3 regions of the Rossellomorea sp. ABR4_012 genome follow, and region 2 is predicted to be linked to each of the others. Evidence: predicted binding sites of a transcription regulator. Region 2 holds the regulator's gene; each other region holds the start of a gene.
The links. The regulator CtsR, encoded in region 2, represses protease genes until heat stress. The targets are predictions, from matches to a motif close to ATGGTCAATAAAGGTCAAACA.
Positions count from the first base shown of each region.

Region 1: a site for CtsR is predicted at 2,998-3,018, ahead of ACXAFV_RS21845 (ATP-dependent Clp protease ATP-binding subunit). Genes of this name have one in related genera too.
Region 3: a site for CtsR is predicted at 3,067-3,087, ahead of clpB (ATP-dependent chaperone ClpB). Genes of this name have one in related genera too.

Region 1 covers NZ_JBSWVK010000008.1:61,755-67,591, reverse strand. Annotated here, with positions in the region: gene ACXAFV_RS21850 (Cof-type HAD-IIB family hydrolase) at 1-654, shown strand, start outside; gene ACXAFV_RS21845 (ATP-dependent Clp protease ATP-binding subunit) at 744-2,882, opposite strand; gene ACXAFV_RS21840 (catalase) at 3,132-5,186, opposite strand; gene ACXAFV_RS21835 (HIT family protein) at 5,553-5,837, shown strand, end outside.
Region 2 covers NZ_JBSWVK010000001.1:216,980-222,816, forward strand. Annotated here, with positions in the region: gene clpC (ATP-dependent protease ATP-binding subunit ClpC) at 1-1,706, opposite strand, end outside; gene ACXAFV_RS01170 (protein arginine kinase) at 1,708-2,790, opposite strand; gene ACXAFV_RS01175 (UvrB/UvrC motif-containing protein) at 2,787-3,335, opposite strand; gene ACXAFV_RS01180 (CtsR family transcriptional regulator) at 3,355-3,816, opposite strand; rRNA gene rrf (5S ribosomal RNA) at 4,311-4,427, opposite strand; rRNA gene ACXAFV_RS01190 (23S ribosomal RNA) at 4,529-5,837, opposite strand, start outside.
Region 3 covers NZ_JBSWVK010000005.1:275,407-281,243, reverse strand. Annotated here, with positions in the region: gene ACXAFV_RS19560 (Cof-type HAD-IIB family hydrolase) at 1-317, opposite strand, end outside; gene ACXAFV_RS19555 (prolyl oligopeptidase family serine peptidase) at 551-1,324, shown strand; gene ACXAFV_RS19550 (metal-sulfur cluster assembly factor) at 1,395-1,703, shown strand; gene ACXAFV_RS19545 (undecaprenyl-diphosphate phosphatase) at 1,750-2,559, opposite strand; gene ACXAFV_RS19540 (YjzC family protein) at 2,757-2,936, shown strand; gene clpB (ATP-dependent chaperone ClpB) at 3,103-5,700, shown strand; gene ACXAFV_RS19530 (YjzD family protein) at 5,745-5,837, opposite strand, start outside.

The sequences.
Region 1 (5,837 bases), on a different contig from region 2:
AAGGAAAAGGGAATTCATGTTGTGTTGAGTACAGGGCGCTCTCTTCGCAGATGCAGGGATATTTCCGATCAACTTGGCCGCTCTTCCTATTTGATCACTGTAAACGGCGGGGAAATTTATGATCATGAATACAATCTGGTGGACAGTACGCCACTTGATAGGGAGCTTGTAAAACTGCTTTGGACACTGAAGGAAGAACACGATATCTACTACTGGTCTTCGACTACCCAGGGATTATTCAATACCCACAACCCATTTGATCAGGATATAGATGCATATGACTGGTTAAAGTTTGGGTTTGATATCAAAGAAGATGAAGTCCGTAAAGTGGTGATGGATGAATTGATGAAAAATAAGGCACTTGAAATCACCAATTCCAGTCCTACGAATATCGAAATCAATCCGGCAGGCGTGAACAAAGCGGCGGCCCTTGTAAAGGTATGCGAATGGCTCGACCTCTCCATGGAAGAAGTAATGGCTGTCGGCGACAGCATGAACGATATCGCCATGATCAGGGAAGCAGGCTTTGGTGTGGCGATGGGGAATGCCCAGGAAAAAGTGAAGATAGCCGCCGATTGGGTGACAGGTCTGCACACTGACCATGGCGTTGCCCAGGCGATTGATAGGGTACTTTCTTCTGACGAATACCTATAGTCAAAAAGAGCATGAGCCACTAGTGGCTCATGCCCTTTTTTTTCACAGAAACTAGGAGTACCATCAAGAAGATGCTCCTTGAAAAATCCTTATTTAACGACAATTTCATTGTTTTCCAGCGTTACTAATACTTGGTTGATATCTTCTTCTTCAAGAAGTAAATCCGCAATCTTGTCTTCTACCTGCTCCTGGATCACCCGGCGCAATGGACGAGCTCCAAATTCAGGATGATAGCCTATTTCAACCAGCTTATCTTTTGCTTCTATATCAACGGTAACTGTAATCTTTTGATCGTCAAGCCCGGCTTGCAGATCAGCGAGCATTAGATCAAGAATTTGTAGAAGTTCTTCTTTCTCAAGCGACTGGAATTCAATGATACTGTCAAATCGGTTTAGGAATTCCGGCTTGAAGTAAGCTCCCAACGACTTCAGGATAGTTGTTTCCTTCACTGCATCAGTACCACCCGTATCAAAGCCTACGATCGCTTCCTTCTTATCTGTCACACCTGCATTACTTGTCATGATAATCACAGTATCTTTAAAGCTTACAGTTCTGCCCTGACTGTCTGTTAATCGTCCATCTTCCAGTATTTGCAAGAACATATGCTGCACATCAGGATGTGCTTTCTCGATTTCATCCAGCAGAATGATGGAATAAGGATTTCTCCTTACCTTCTCCGTGAGCTGTCCCGACTCTTCGTGTCCGACATACCCTGGAGGTGAACCAATCAGTTTGGAGACGGAATGCTTCTCCATGTATTCACTCATGTCTAATCGGAGCATACTATCTTTCGAACCGAATAATTCTTCAGCCAGCGTTTTCGTCAACTCTGTTTTACCAACACCAGTCGGGCCGACAAATAAGAAAGTACCGATTGGACGGTGCTTCGCCTTTAATCCTGCACGGCTTCGGCGAATCGCTTTTGCTACTTTTTTTACAGCTTCTGCCTGACCGATCACTTTATTAGAAAGATTTGTCTCAAGTTCTTTCATACGTTTCTTGTCATCGCTTTGAAGCTTCCCGACCGGTATGCCCGTCTTCGCTTCGATGATTGACTGGATAAGCTCCGGCTCTACCACTGATTTCCCCTTCGCATCACCATTTTGAAGCAGCTTCTCGATTTCTTTTTCCTTGTCACGAAGCTTAGCCGCTTCCTCGTAGCGCTCTTCCTTCGTTGCATAATCTTTCTTTGCTTTTACCTCATTCAGCTTCTTATAAAGGGCTGATGTGTCTTTTCCTTCTGACTGAAGGTTCATTTTAGAACCGGCTTCATCCATTAAATCGATTGCTTTATCGGGTAAGAAACGATCCTGGATGTAACGGTGGGATAGCTTAACGCATGACTCAATGGTTTCATCTGTATACGTTACACCATGAAAATTTTCATACTTATCACGCAATCCTTTTAGGATCTCAATTGCCTGTTCAGGATTTGGTTCATTCACCATCACTGGCTGGAACCGGCGTTCAAGAGCCGCATCTTTTTCGATTTGGCGGTACTCTTTCAGTGTAGTCGCACCGATCACCTGCAATTCACCACGGGCTAAAGCCGGTTTTAGGATATTGCCTGCATCCATTGAACCTTCTGCTGATCCGGCACCAACCAGCTGATGAATCTCATCAATGAATAACATGACATTCTTGCGGCTTTGAAGCTCGCTGATGATTGCCTTCAATCGCTCTTCAAAGGATCCGCGAACTCCTGTACCGGCTGTCAATGAAGCTACGTCCATCACATATACTTCTTTATTTAAAAGTTTTGAAGGAACCTCTTCGGCCGCAATTTTTAGTGCAAGCCCTTCCGCAATCGCTGTTTTCCCTACACCCGGCTCACCGATGAGAACGGGATTATTTTTATTGCGGCGGTTCAGGATTTCAATGACACGCTCGACCTCTTTATCTCTACCGATGACTGGATCGATAAGTCCTGCTTTGGCAGCATTGGTCACATTGCGTCCGAATTGATCAAGGATCCCGTTTCCGCCGTTCCCGCCTGTTTGAGCCTCAGGGCCAAGAGATTGCCCGCCAAATGTATGAGGCTGATGACCTTCCATATTCATGCCTTTGAATATTTCATCAAGAGGAAATCCCCCATTTAAACCAGAAGGCATTTTCGACTGTTGTTGTTGAAAACAAGCAGAGCACATATGCATTCTTGTCTTATGATTGTTGACTCTTTTAAAGACTTCAACCGTTGCCTGGTTTTGCTGACATACTTGACATTTCATACAGTATTACCTCCTCATGAGTAGTAAATATATTGATAAAGTTTAGTTATAAGTTTTACGGCCAAGATTAATCGCAATTTGACTTTGACTTTCTTTGACCTTCTAACCATATTATAGTTTGACCTTTTTTGACTTTCAAGAATTTTGTTTGTGGAATTTTATGTTAAAAATAATGGTATTTGAATGTCTGCATAAGGCAAAAAGGAAACTGTCTCACTCGACAGTTTCCTTAAATATTTTTATTTACTCCTATACCAGTTCGCGATCCCAGTGGCGGTGTGCGGAAACGGCATTGATGAATTCAGAGGTGAATGTGTTCATATCTTCGCCGGTCACAACCCCCGAAGCATTTTTGACTCCGATTTCTTCTAGTAGTTGTGCCCCCTCATGGGTAGCCCCGATCGGCTTAAAGTGGGCAAAGGCTTCTTTTACAAAATAGGCTGTATCTTCCTTGAATTTCTTATCAACGACCTTGCCGCCTGCCACGTATAAGCTGTCAAACAGGACGGAATCGCATGTAAGGAAGGTATGGTCGACTTCAAGTTCCTTTCCATCTACTCCTTTTAACACGCCGAGCTTATTGCTTATGATTTCAGGCTGAAGGCCTTCTTCCTTTAAATTGTCGATGACATTGGATACATCCGCACCGTCAAACTGATTGCTTACTATAACCCCCACTTTACGGGTATGGGGTTTTTTAATTGTGTTTTCCTGACTTAGAGCAGGAGAAGACTTGGTTACCTTGGATCCCGGTCCTTCCGGAATCTCGGCACCGATTGCTTCAGCAAATCCTTTTGCCAAATCAAGACTGACATGTGCGAACATATCAACCACCTGCTGGCGGATTGAATGGTTCATGACTTTCCCAAGTTCAAAGCTGAAAGCATTGATCATGTGTTCTTTCTCAGGCTCACTCATGCTATTCCAGAAAAGGGTGGCTTGAGAGAAGTGATCCTTAAAGCTTTCACTTCTGGCACGGACTTTGCGTCCTTCCATCTTCTCCTGATAATGAGTATACCCGCCTTCCTCTTCGCTTGCAGGTGCTGGTGTGTTATTGGCAAGTGAATTTTTATGGTAGCTCACCTGTCCTTTATTGATGGTATGGCGTCCGTATCCGTCACGCTGGTTGTTATGGAATGGACAAACAGGACGGTTGATCGGCAGCTCGTGGAAGTTCGGACCGCCAAGTCGAATCAGCTGTGTATCTGTATAAGAGAATAAGCGTCCCTGTAATAATGGATCATTTGAAAAATCAATGCCCGGCACGACAGAGCCAGGATGGAAAGCTGCCTGTTCGGTTTCTGCAAATACATTATCCACATTTCGGTTCAGCGTCATTTTACCGATGAGTTTCACCGGGACTTCTTCCTCCGGCCAAAGTTTTGTTGGATCCAGCACATCAAAGTCGAATTTGAATTCGTCTTCTTCTTTGATCAGTTGAACACCCAGTTCATATTCCGGGTAATCCCCATTCTCGATTGACTCATATAAATCACGGCGGTGGAAATCAGGGTCCTTACCGTTTATTTTTTGCGCTTCATCCCAGACGAGAGAGTGCGTTCCGAGAACCGGCTTCCAGTGGAACTTGACGAAATGGGCTTGTCCTTCCTCATTTACGAATCTGAATGTATGAACCCCGAATCCTTCCATCATGCGCAAGCTGCGTGGTATCGCGCGGTCTGACATGGCCCACATGACCATATGGGCGGACTCCTGGTTATTGGCTACGAAATCCCAGAATGTATCATGGGCGGTCGCTGCCTGAGGCATCTCATTATGGGGTTCCGGCTTGATCGCATGAACAAGGTCAGGGAATTTGATGGCATCCTGGATGAAGAATACCGGAATGTTATTCCCTACCAAATCGTAATTCCCTTCTTCTGTGTAAAATTTAGTTGCGAACCCGCGTGCGTCACGGACCGTCTCGGCGGATCCCCTGTTCCCTGCCACTGTAGAAAAGCGGACGAATACAGGTGTTTTCTTGGAAGGATCCTGTAAAAATCCTGCTTTCGTATATTCTTTCATAGACTCATAGACTTCGAACTCCCCGTGGGCAGCGAATCCCCGTGCATGGACAATACGCTCCGGAATACGCTCATGGTCGAAATGAGTCATCTTTTCACGGAAGTGGAAATCTTCTATCAAAGTAGGGCCGCGTTCACCGGCTTTTAGGGAAAACTCATCTTCAGACACCTTCAATCCCTGATTCGTCGTCAGATGTTTCCCACTGTCATCCACTCGATACTCTTCAAGCTGTTCATTCTTGCTGTTGCCGTTTACGCTGCGCTTCTTCTCGTTACTCATTCTCTCATCCCTTTCATTTGCTATGTAAAATTCTCTGTTGATTTTTTACCCGAATCCTTTGGATATAAACATAATTTGGATGCTCGATGTGTGTTAGTCTGAGTTTTTTGGAGCTGCCCGAAGTGTCGTATTTTGTAGAATTGTCGGTAAATCAAGGTTTTTTGTCCGCAAATCTAAATATTTGTCCGTAAATTAAATTTTTCGTCTGTATTTCTTAAATATTGTCCGCAAATCGTACTTTTCGTCCGAAACTCGCTCCTCCTATTGATTCCACCTTATAACAAAGCCCAAATATCCGTTCTCCTCAAAAAAACCATGTTATACTCTAAAAAAACAACAAAATCCCAATAAATAGGAGTGTAATCCATGAACGAAGAAACCAAATGCCCTTTCTGCCATCCGCATGAAGATCCCGAACAAAATATCATTTTCGAAAATGAAACTTGTTATTTTTTGCAGCACAATCTTCATCAAGATGTGCTTGAAGGCTGCGGAGTCATCGTGCCCAAGAAACATCAGCAGGATGCTTTCTCGCTGACAAAAGAAGAATGGAACGACACATATGAACTGTTGCAAAAAGCAAAAAACTATCTCGATGAAACATATGAAGCAGACGGTTATACTCTCGGCTGGAATGTAGGAAAGGTATCC
Region 2 (5,837 bases):
ATCGCTTCTTCATCGCCAAACATTGATTCAGCTAATGCGCGGGCAAGCTCTGTCTTCCCTACCCCAGTCGGCCCTAAGAAAATGAAGGAACCGATTGGACGTTTTGGATCTTTCAGTCCTGCACGGGCACGACGGACTGCCTTGGAAACAGCCACTACCGCTTCAGATTGACCGATTACTCGTGAATGAAGGATTTCTTCAAGCTTCAACAGTCGGTCTGTTTCAGTTTGGGCAAGTTTCGATACAGGTACTCCCGTCCAGTTGGAAACAACTGTCGCAATATCTTCGACGGTTACTTCTGTATTTTCCTGTCCCTGCTTTTCTTTCCATGTGTTTTTCGTTTCATCTAACTCTTCACGCAGCTTCTGTTCTGTATCACGTAACGATGCGGCTTTTTCAAACTCCTGACTTTGAACGGCTGCATCTTTCTCTTTACGGATCTCCTCAAGTCTCGATTCAAGCTCTTTCAAATTTGGAGGAGTCGTATATGAACGAAGACGGACTTTCGAGCCTGCTTCATCAATTAAGTCAATTGCTTTATCCGGCAGGAACCGGTCGGAAATATAACGGTCTGATAACTTGACTGCAGCATCGATTGCATCATCCGTAATCGATACACGGTGATGTGCTTCATAACGATCGCGAAGCCCTTTCAGAATCTGGATGGACTCTTCAGCAGTCGGTTCATTCACTTGAATAGGCTGGAAGCGGCGTTCGAGCGCGGCATCTTTTTCAATATATTTACGGTACTCATCCAGCGTAGTCGCACCGATACATTGAAGTTCTCCGCGTGCAAGGGATGGCTTTAAGATATTGGAAGCATCAATCGCCCCTTCTGCCCCGCCTGCACCGATCAAGGTATGAAGCTCATCGATAAACAGAATGATGTTTCCTGCCTGACGGATTTCATCCATTACTTTCTTCAGACGGTCTTCAAACTCACCGCGGTATTTCGTTCCTGCCACAACTGTACCCATATCAAGTGTCATGACGCGCTTGTCACGGAGAATTTCCGGTACTTCATTGGCAATAATTTGCTGCGCAAGTCCTTCTGCAATAGCGGTTTTACCTACACCAGGCTCTCCGATCAGCACCGGGTTATTTTTTGTACGGCGGCTTAGAACTTCTATGACACGTTGAATTTCTTTACTTCTTCCGATAACAGGATCCAAACTTCCTTCACGTGCAATCGCGGTCAAATCACGTGCCAGGCTGTCAAGTGTTGGAGTATTCGCGTTTGCATTGCCTCCGCCTTGATGATTGTTGGAATCATTGCTGCCAAGCAGCTGCAGGACCTGCTGTCTCGCTTTATTCAAGCTTACCCCAAGGTTACCAAGTACTCTAGCAGCGACGCCTTCTCCTTCACGGATCAAGCCTAGTAAAATATGTTCAGTACCCACATATGAGTGGCCCAGCTTACGAGCCTCATCCATCGATAGCTCGATGACCTTCTTCGCTCTAGGTGTATAATGAATGGTTTGGGATTTCTCGGAACCTTTACCGATCAGGCCTTCTACTTCCTTCTGTATCTTCTCCGGGCTGAGCCCCAGTGCAGTCAATGCCTTCGCCGCAATCCCTTCACCTTCACGGACAAGTCCCAATAAAATATGTTCAGTGCCAATATTACTGTGTGCCAAGCGGATTGCTTCTTCTTGGGCCAATGCCAATACCTTTTGTGCTCTTTCTGTAAATCGACCAAACATCATATTATTCTTCCTCCTCACATGCGTCTTTATCTAATTTAATTCGCTCTCGTATCAAAGAAGACCTTCTTATATCTCTTTCATTTGGTCTAAGAGGTCCTCCCGAATATTGCTGCAGGAACCCCGGCTGAGTCAAAATCATTAGTTCATTCAATATATTCTTGGATATGTTTTTGATGTATCCTAAATCGATTCCAAGTCTTACATCCGATAAACATTTCGCTGCTTCCTTGGATTCGATGATGCGGCTGTGTTCAAGTACCCCGAGCGAGCGGAACACTCTGTCTTCTAATTGTATGTTCGATGTCTTGACTAATGCTTCCCTGGCAGACTCTTCTTTGTCGATGATCTGCTTTACGACGCTTAATAAATCTTCCACAATATCCTCTTCGGATTTACCTAATGTGATCTGATTCGATATTTGAAATATATTACCCAACGCTTCACTGCCTTCTCCATAAATACCTCTAACCACTAGTCCCAGCTGGTTGATGGCGGGTATGATACGGTTCAGCTGCTGGGTCAGCACTAGGCCGGGAAGGTGCATCATGACCGAAGCCCTTAGCCCTGTTCCAACATTTGTCGGACATGTCGTTAAGTATCCATGCTTCTCATCAAACGCATAATTGAATTCACTTTCAAACCAATCATCGATTTCATTGGCCCGATTCAATGCTTCTTTTAGCTGCAGACCCGGGTATAAACACTGTATTCGAATATGATCTTCTTCGTTTATCATGATGCTGACATCTTCTTCATTTGATAAAAGTACTGCACCGTCTTTTTCATTCTCAGCTAAATTAGGACTGATCAGGTGTTTCTCCATCAATACCCTTTTTTGAAGAGGTTGAATCTCATTCGTAGCCAGAAATTCCAATTCCCCTAAATCTTTTGGATATAGAGGGATCTTATCCCTTACCTTGCTTACGATTTCCTTTGCTTCCTCCGCTGAATAAAGAGTGGAGTACCGGAAATCGGTAAAATTACGGGCAAGCCGCACCCGGGAGCTAAGGACAATATCCGAATTCGGACCTTCTTCATTCATCCAGGAGCTGACGGCATTACTCAAAAATTTCTCAAGGCTCATCCAGCATCTCCCCCCTCTTTCTTAACCTCTTTCTCCAGGGAGCGGATTTCGTCTCTGATCTTGGCTGCTTCCTCAAACTCTTCATTTTCGATCGATGCTTGCAAATCGGCCCTCAATTGAAGGATTTTTTTCTTTAAGTGGATGGCTCCTCCCATGCGCTCAGGAACTTTTCCATGATGCTCGACGTTGCCGCTGTGCACTCGTTTTAAAATGGGATCCAGTTGTGATTTGAAGGTCTCATAACAGTGAGAACATCCAAACCTTCCCACATTGATGAACTGCTGAAAAGTCATTTTGCACTTTTCACACTGCAAAACCTCTTGATGAGGAATTTCCGAAGTTTTCGCCTGCTTGAATGCAGGAGATATATTAAGAAGACCTGCCAATAAGTTATTCACAGAAAAACCAGGTGAAGAATCAAACATAAACTTATCTCCCTTATCCTGGGCGCAGTGTTCACACAAATGCACTTCTGTCTTCTCCCCATTTACTACCTTCGTGAAATGTAGGGTAGCAGGCCTCTCATTACACTCTTGACAAATCATCCGACTCACCTCTCAACCCTTACTCATACTTCAAGCTATCCAGCATAGCCTTTAACATTCTTCCCCGAAGCACATCCCGTTCGGGCAGATCCACCATGATTACCGAACGATCCATGACACTCAGCATAATCTTGGCTTCCCGTTCCGAGATTATATCTTCTTCCACTAACCTGAATATAATATCTGCAGCTGTACTTTGACTGATCGCTCTTGTCACCAGCGATACCAGCTGATCTATAAGATGGACCTGGTCATGGGCTTTCACCTTCATAATCCGGATATAGCCCCCGCCGCCCCGTTTACTTTCAACCACATACCCTCTTTCAATCGTAAAACGGGTATTGATCACATAATTAATTTGAGAAGGAACACATTGAAACTTATCCGCAATTTCGCTTCTTTTTATCTCTACTATTTCACTTTCACTAAGCTCCAAAACATTCTTCAAATAACTCTCAATGATGTCGGAAATGTTCCTCATCAAACCTCCTCCTCATTTTGACTTTGACTATATTTGACTATAATTATACAATTGGGCATTGAACTTTGCAATTATGAACTTACCCTTAGAAGTTTTCCTGTTTTGGAAAACTTTTAAACGTATAAAAGGGAGTTTATTCAGATCGGTTCTTAATTGGATTGTTCAACCTAGAGTATTGTATGTTGGTTGGGCTGGGAAAGTTAATGTCAGTTCGGTGGTTCAGCGGCAGGGGGTGGACAGACGAAGTCAGTGTGGTGTGGGGTTTGATCTAAATGGCTGATCTAAAGTGATAAGTGGCTTTTGATAATATATTTTGATTTTTGATAATAAACATCTCGTTTTTGATAATATATCTGTTTTTTTGATAATAAGTACCCCATTTTTGATAATATATCCAGTCCTAGCCCAGAATAAGGACCATTTCTACCGTCCTGCTGGCCATTTTTATAGATAAAACAAAAAAACAGCCCGTAAATGAGCTGTTTTTTCTATTTGCCTGGCGACGTCCTACTCTCACAGGGGGAGAGCCCCCAACTACCATCGGCGCTGAAGAGCTTAACTTCCGTGTTCGGCATGGGAACGGGTGTGACCTCTTCGCCATAATCACCAGACGAATATTCAATTGAAGGGTTTGTTCCTTCAAAACTAGATAAAGGATTGATGTCAAGAAAGTCGAGTATCGACCAATGTGTTCATTTAAAAATGACTCTTTGTGGTTAAGTCCTCGATCGATTAGTATCAGTCAGCTCCACATGTCACCATGCTTCCACCTCTGACCTATCTACCTAGTCATCTTCTAGGGATCTTACTCACATAAAGTGATGGGAAATCTCATCTCGAGGGGGGCTTCATGCTTAGATGCTTTCAGCACTTATCCCTTCCGCACATAGCTACCCAGCGATGCCTTTGGCAAGACAACTGGTACACCAGCGGTGCGTCCATCCCGGTCCTCTCGTACTAAGGACAGCTCCTCTCAAATTTCCTGCGCCCACGACGGATAGGGACCGAACTGTCTCACGACGTTCTGAACCCAGCTCGCGTACCGCTTTAATGGGCGAACAGCCCAACCCTTGGGACCGACTACAGCCCCAGGATGCGATGAGCCGACATCGAGGTGCCAAACCTCCCCGTCGATGTGGACTCTTGGGGGAGATAAGCCTGTTATCCCCGGGGTAGCTTTTATCCGTTGAGCGATGGCCCTTCCATGCGGAACCACCGGATCACTAAGCCCGACTTTCGTCCCTGCTCGACTTGTAGGTCTCGCAGTCAAGCTCCCTTGTGCCTTTACACTCTGCGAATGATTTCCAACCATTCTGAGGGAACCTTTGGGCGCCTCCGTTACTCTTTAGGAGGCGACCGCCCCAGTCAAACTGCCCACCTGACACTGTCTCCCACCCCGATAAGGGGCGCGGGTTAGAATTTCAATACAGCCAGGGTAGTATCCCACCAACGCCTCCACCGAAGCTGGCGCTCCGGCTTCCAAGGCTCCTACCTATCCTGTACAAGCTGTACCAAAATTCAATATCAGGCTACAGTAAAGCTCCACGGGGTCTTTCCGTCCTGTCGCGGGTAACCTGCATCTTCACAGGTACTATAATTTCACCGAGTCTCTCGTTGAGACAGTGCCCAGATCGTTACGCCTTTCGTGCGGGTCGGAACTTACCCGACAAGGAATTTCGCTACCTTAGGACCGTTATAGTTACGGCCGCCGTTTACTGGGGCTTCGATTCGCACCTTCGCTTGCGCTAAGCACTCCTCTTAACCTTCCAGCACCGGGCAGGCGTCAGCCCCTATACTTCGCCTTACGGCTTCGCAGAGACCTGTGTTTTTGCTAAACAGTCGCCTGGGCCTATTCACTGCGGCTCTTCGAGGCTATGCACCTCAAAGAGCACCCCTTCTCCCGAAGTTACGGGGTCATTTTGCCGAGTTCCTTAACGAGAGTTCTCTCGCTCACCTTAGGATTCTCTCCTCGCCTACCTGTGTCGGTTTGCGGTACGGGCACCTTTTTCCTCGCTAGAGGC
Region 3 (5,837 bases), on a different contig from region 2:
AACGGAAAGTCATGGCATGCTTCAATGATCTGCTTAGACACATGCAAATCCATAGGGGTATGAAATGTCCCCCAGGTCTCGTCTGTGGGATGATGCACAAACGCACCATTAAAGTTGACAATCGGCGTCCCTAAATTTAACTGCTTATAATAAATTTCGCTGGCACGGTAAGGACGGCCGGTAGCAATCATCACTTCGTGGCCTTGCCTTCTTGCTTGTGCCAATGTATGAAGAGTTTTTGATGAAATCTTTTTTTCGTCTGTCAATAGTGTTCCGTCCAAATCCAATACTATTAAGTGTTTTTCTTGTGAATTCATATTGTATTTCTCCAATTCTTTATAGTGTAGTGAAACGGTTAGAGTGTGTTAATATGTATGATACAGCAAACCATCGCTGTAAGCATAGTGTATAAGCAGACAGTGAAGGCTGTCCATATCATGAAATCGAAATTAATGATTTTTTTACAAAAGCGGGTTTTAAATATTATACATACTGTAAAATCTAGGATATCATATTACTGTTATCAGCGTACAGGAGGGAGCAAGTAACCATGATCGTAGTTGAGAAATCAAACATAGAGGACATTCCTTATCTTCAACTTGTAAAAGAAGAAGAAAAAAACAATCCGTTGCCGCTGTGCTTTTTTATACATGGATTCACTAGTGCGAAAGAGCATAATCTCCATTATGCCTACTACTTGGCTGAAAAAGGCTTCCGTGTCGTACTTCCGGATTGTCTAGAGCATGGTGAAAGAGCGACTGGGAAAACGGAAGAGGAGCTGGGCAGCGTTTTCTGGAAGATCGTATTGAACAGCATTCATGAACTTTCACTTTTGAAAGGGCATTTTGAGAAAAAAGGTTTACTGTTGGAGAATGGAATAGGAGTAGCAGGCACCTCGATGGGAGGGATTGTCACCCTTGGAGCATTGACACAGTATGACTGGATTTCTTCTGCCGTCTCACTTATGGGGAATCCATCTTATGTGAAGTTTGCAAAAGCACAGCTTGCACATTTGAAATCTGCAGGTTACCAGCTGCCGTTCAGTGAGGAGGAGGTGCAGGCAATCCTGAATGAATTGTCCCACTATGACTTAAGTCTGCAGCCGGAAAAACTGAAGGGACGCCCGCTTATGTTCTGGCATGGAAAAAAAGATAAGGTCGTTCCATTTCATCTGACAGAAGAATTTTATAAGAGTATTTTACCTGCATATGAAGGGAATGAAGACAACATCTTATTTGTCGCTGATGATAAAGCTGACCATAAGGTTTCTAGAGAAGGCGTCATGAAGCTTGTGGAATGGTTCGAAAAGCATCTTTCGGCTTAACCTTTTGTCTTCATTGGCTTTCTTTGATAAGATAATGATAAGATGAAGTACAGTAAAGGAGAGTGTAACGATGGATCAGGACCTTAAAGATAATTTGATGGGAGCACTTGAACAGGTTGTGGACCCTGAATTAGGAATAGATATCGTCAATTTAGGATTGGTGTATGATGTAGATCTGGATGAAGAAGGAAAAGCGACAGTCACCATGACGCTTACATCCATGGGCTGCCCGCTGGCTGGGACAATCGTCGATCAAGTAAAGGCAGCATTAAGTGACATTCCTGAAGTAAAAGAAACAGAAGTGGATATCGTATGGAATCCGCCATGGAGCAAGGATAAGATGTCACGCTACGCAAAGATTGCATTAGGCATCACATGATCATAAAAAAGCCCCTTTTCAAATGAAAAGGGGCTTTTTTAAATGATTAAATAAATATTACAACCAGTATTCCGACAATCAAGCAATAAAAAGCAAAATATTTGAGATTCCCTTTAGCCATGATGTTCATGAACCATTTTAAAGAGAAGTAAGATGCAATCAATGAACCGAAGAATGCCAGTAGATAAGGCATTGTCATGGATGCTGCGGGCGGCGTTTCAATCAGGTCTTTGATCCCGAGAAGCATGACCCCGAAACTGACCGGGATATATAAAAGAAATGAATAGCGCAGTGCTGTTTCTGCTTTCATGCCGCGGGCCATGGCTGCAACAATTGTGGCACCTGAGCGGCTGATACCCGGAATCAGTGCGACTGCTTGAGCGAGACCGATGATAAGGGCATCTTTCACGTTCAAATCCCCATCATTTTTTCTCCCGCGCAGGTTACGGATAAGCCATAAAGCTGTTCCGGTAATGATAAGAGTGATCCCGATTGTCACAACTGAAGAAAGGTGCGCCTCAATTACATCGCCAAACAACACTCCAATGACACCAGCGGGTATCGTACCTATGATTAGGTACACAATAAAATGGAAATCGCGTTTGTTCTCTGGTGATTTATCTTTAAAATAACCTAAGCCATTGACAATCAGACGCCAAATGTCTTCACGATACACTAATAAAACTGCAAATAAGGAAGCTGTATTCACTAAAATTTCGAAGGTCAATCCCGGTTCTTCAATTCCCAGAAAGTACTGTGCGAGAACGAGATGACCGCTCGATGAAATAGGAATAGGTTCAGTAAAGCCCTGGAATATTCCTAAAAATAAGTATTTCACTATCAGATAAAAATCCATTACATATCCTCCAAGCGTAATTTCTCCACATTTTTTTATTTAACACCAAATAGTGACAGACTGTAAAGACTTTTTCTGAATGTTAATCAAACCGTAATCTAATGATTCAAGAAGATACCTTCATCTGGCATGCATGAACATCATCACGAAGAAGAAAATAAAAAGGAAGCCATGCTTCAAACAGAGGAGGTATCATAATGGGACAACCAAGACATTTCAGGGGCGGAGAAAAAGCGCCGAATAATGGAATTTATATCGAAATTGGTGAAACCGGAAGCAACGTAAACAATCCTCAAAAGCTGAAAATGAAAGCGGGAGACCGGTTTCCTGAGAATTCAAATCACAACCGCCACTGGACATACATGAGAAAACCTTAATTAAGAGAGTTTTCAAGAACAAGGATTACCGTAGAGAATACCGGGAATTGGTTAAAAAGTTCCTTGGTCATACGGTCATTCTTGTTCTTTTTCTTTTTATTTTTCGTGAGAAGGAGATATAATAAAAATAAAGGTCAATAAAGGTCAAGAAGAGGTGTTGAAGCACATGAATATTGAATCCATGACACACAGCATTCAAGAAGGACTTGCCGCATCAGGCCAACTTGCGAAAGATCATAAGCATACCGATATTCAAATACTTCACCTGTGGAGCATTTTCATTCAAAACCCGGATGGACTTCTTACATCCATTTATAAAAAAGCAGGTATAAATACGGGCGAACTATACGATTTTCTTCAGGAAAAGCTGAAGGGAATTCCAGCGGTGGAAGGTTCTGGAGTTCAATATGGGCAATATGTATCCAATGATGTAAACCGACTGTTCATAGAAGGAGAAAAACTCCAAAGAAAATGGGGGGATGATTTTCTATCGATTGAACATTTAGCCCTTTCCTTATTTGAGCAAACTGATCATCCCGTCATTAGATATATGAAGGAAAAGGGAATCACTCAAGAACAGCTGAAAACGATAATTACTTCCATAAGAGGGGGAAAAAAGGTGAATACGCAAAATCCTGAAGTTACATATGAAGCACTTAAAAAGTATGGAAGGGATCTCGTAGCAGAAGTCAAATCAGGCAAAATAGATCCCGTCATCGGCAGGGACGGTGAGATCCGCCATGTCATCCGGATCCTATCTAGAAAAACGAAGAATAACCCTGTTCTGATCGGTGAACCGGGAGTTGGGAAGACAGCAATCGTCGAGGGACTTGCCCAGCGGATTGTCAGGAAGGATGTTCCGGAAGGGCTGAAAGATAAAACCATATTTGAACTCGATATGAGTTCTCTTGTGGCAGGTGCAAAATTTCGCGGAGAATTCGAAGAAAGATTGAAAGCCGTGCTAACGGAAGTGAAAAAAAGCGAAGGCAAGATCCTGCTGTTCATTGATGAATTGCACACGATTGTCGGAGCAGGCAAGACAGAAGGTGCAATGGATGCCGGCAACATTCTGAAACCGATGCTTGCCAGGGGTGAACTTCACTGTATCGGGGCCACTACGCTGAATGAATACCGCAAATATATCGAAAAGGACCCGGCATTGGAGCGGCGTTTTCAACAGGTGATGGTACAGGAGCCGAACGTGGAAGATACAGTATCAATTTTGAGAGGATTGAAGGAACGGTTTGAAATTCACCATGGTGTCAATATCCATGACCGCGCAATTGTAGCAGCTGCAAGATTGTCTGACCGATACATTTCAGATCGTTTCCTGCCGGATAAGGCGATTGATCTGATTGATGAGGCATGTGCAATGATCCGTACGGAAATTGATTCAATGCCTTCCGAGTTGGATGAAGTGACCCGTAAAGTGATGCAGCTTGAAATTGAAGAAGCGGCACTCATGAAAGAAAAAGATGAACAAAGTAAGGAACGTTTAAGCCGGATCAAGGAAGATTTAAGTAATCTGAAAGAAAAAGCCGACACGATGAAGCTTAAATGGTTAAAGGAGAAAGAAAGCATAGGGGTTGTCCAGGAAAAAAGGGAAGAGCTGGAGAAGCTGAGGCGCCAGCTTGAAGAAGCGGAAAGCGATTATGACTTAAATAAGGCTGCAGAACTTAGACACGGCAGGATTCCAGCAATGGAAAAGGAACTTCAGGCAGTTGAACAAGAAATGATGAGGGAACAAGAGGGAAGGCTTGTAAGAGAAGAAGTGACGGAAGAAGAAGTTGCAAACATCGTAGCCAGATGGACCGGAATCCCTGTAACAAAGCTGGTCGAGGGTGAAAGAGAGAAGCTCTTGAAGCTTGATCAGATATTGCATGAACGTGTCATCGGGCAAGATGAAGCAGTAGAACTTGTCAGCGATGCAGTGATCCGTGCAAGAGCGGGAATCAAAGATCCCAATCGTCCGATTGGTTCTTTCATATTCCTTGGTCCTACCGGAGTGGGTAAGACAGAGCTCGCCAAGACACTGGCACACACTTTATTTGATAGCGAAGAACAGATGATAAGAATTGATATGTCTGAATATATGGAGAAGCATGCGGTATCGAGACTGGTTGGGGCACCTCCTGGTTATGTCGGCTATGAAGAGGGCGGCCAGCTCACAGAAGCCATCAGAAGGAAGCCTTATTCCGTGATCCTGCTCGATGAAATCGAAAAGGCACATCCTGAAGTCTTCAATATTTTACTGCAGATGCTTGACGACGGACGAATTACTGATTCACAAGGCAGAACGGTTGATTGCAAAAACACGGTCATCATCATGACATCCAACATTGGCTCATCCTATTTATTGGAAAGAAATAAAGGGGAAGAAGAAATTGATGATGAAACAAAAGATATGGTGATGAAGCAGCTGAGAGGCTCGTTCAGACCTGAATTTCTGAACCGCGTGGATGACATCATCCTATTTAAGCCGCTCAGTATCGAAAATGTCAAAGGAATCATTGGAAAGCTTCTTACAGAATTGCAGTCACGTGTGGAAGAACAGCAAATATCAATGAACATGACAGAAAAAGCAAAAGAATTCATCGCGGAAGCCGCATACGATCCTGTCTACGGAGCACGCCCATTAAAGAGATATCTCCAAAAGGAAATTGAAACAAAACTTGCAAGGGAACTGATTGCAGGAAATATCGGAAAAAATAAAGAAGTCATGATTGATGCGGGGGATGAAGGGCTGACTCTTTTGGTTCGTTAGCAAATTAAATGTAAATTAAAAAGCAGCCTGCAACAGGCTGCTTTTTAATGATGATCTTCAACAGGGTCGTTTGGAATTACCAATGTAATAACAAATAGTAAAATCGTCACTCCAATTGAAAGGATCAATCCTGTTTC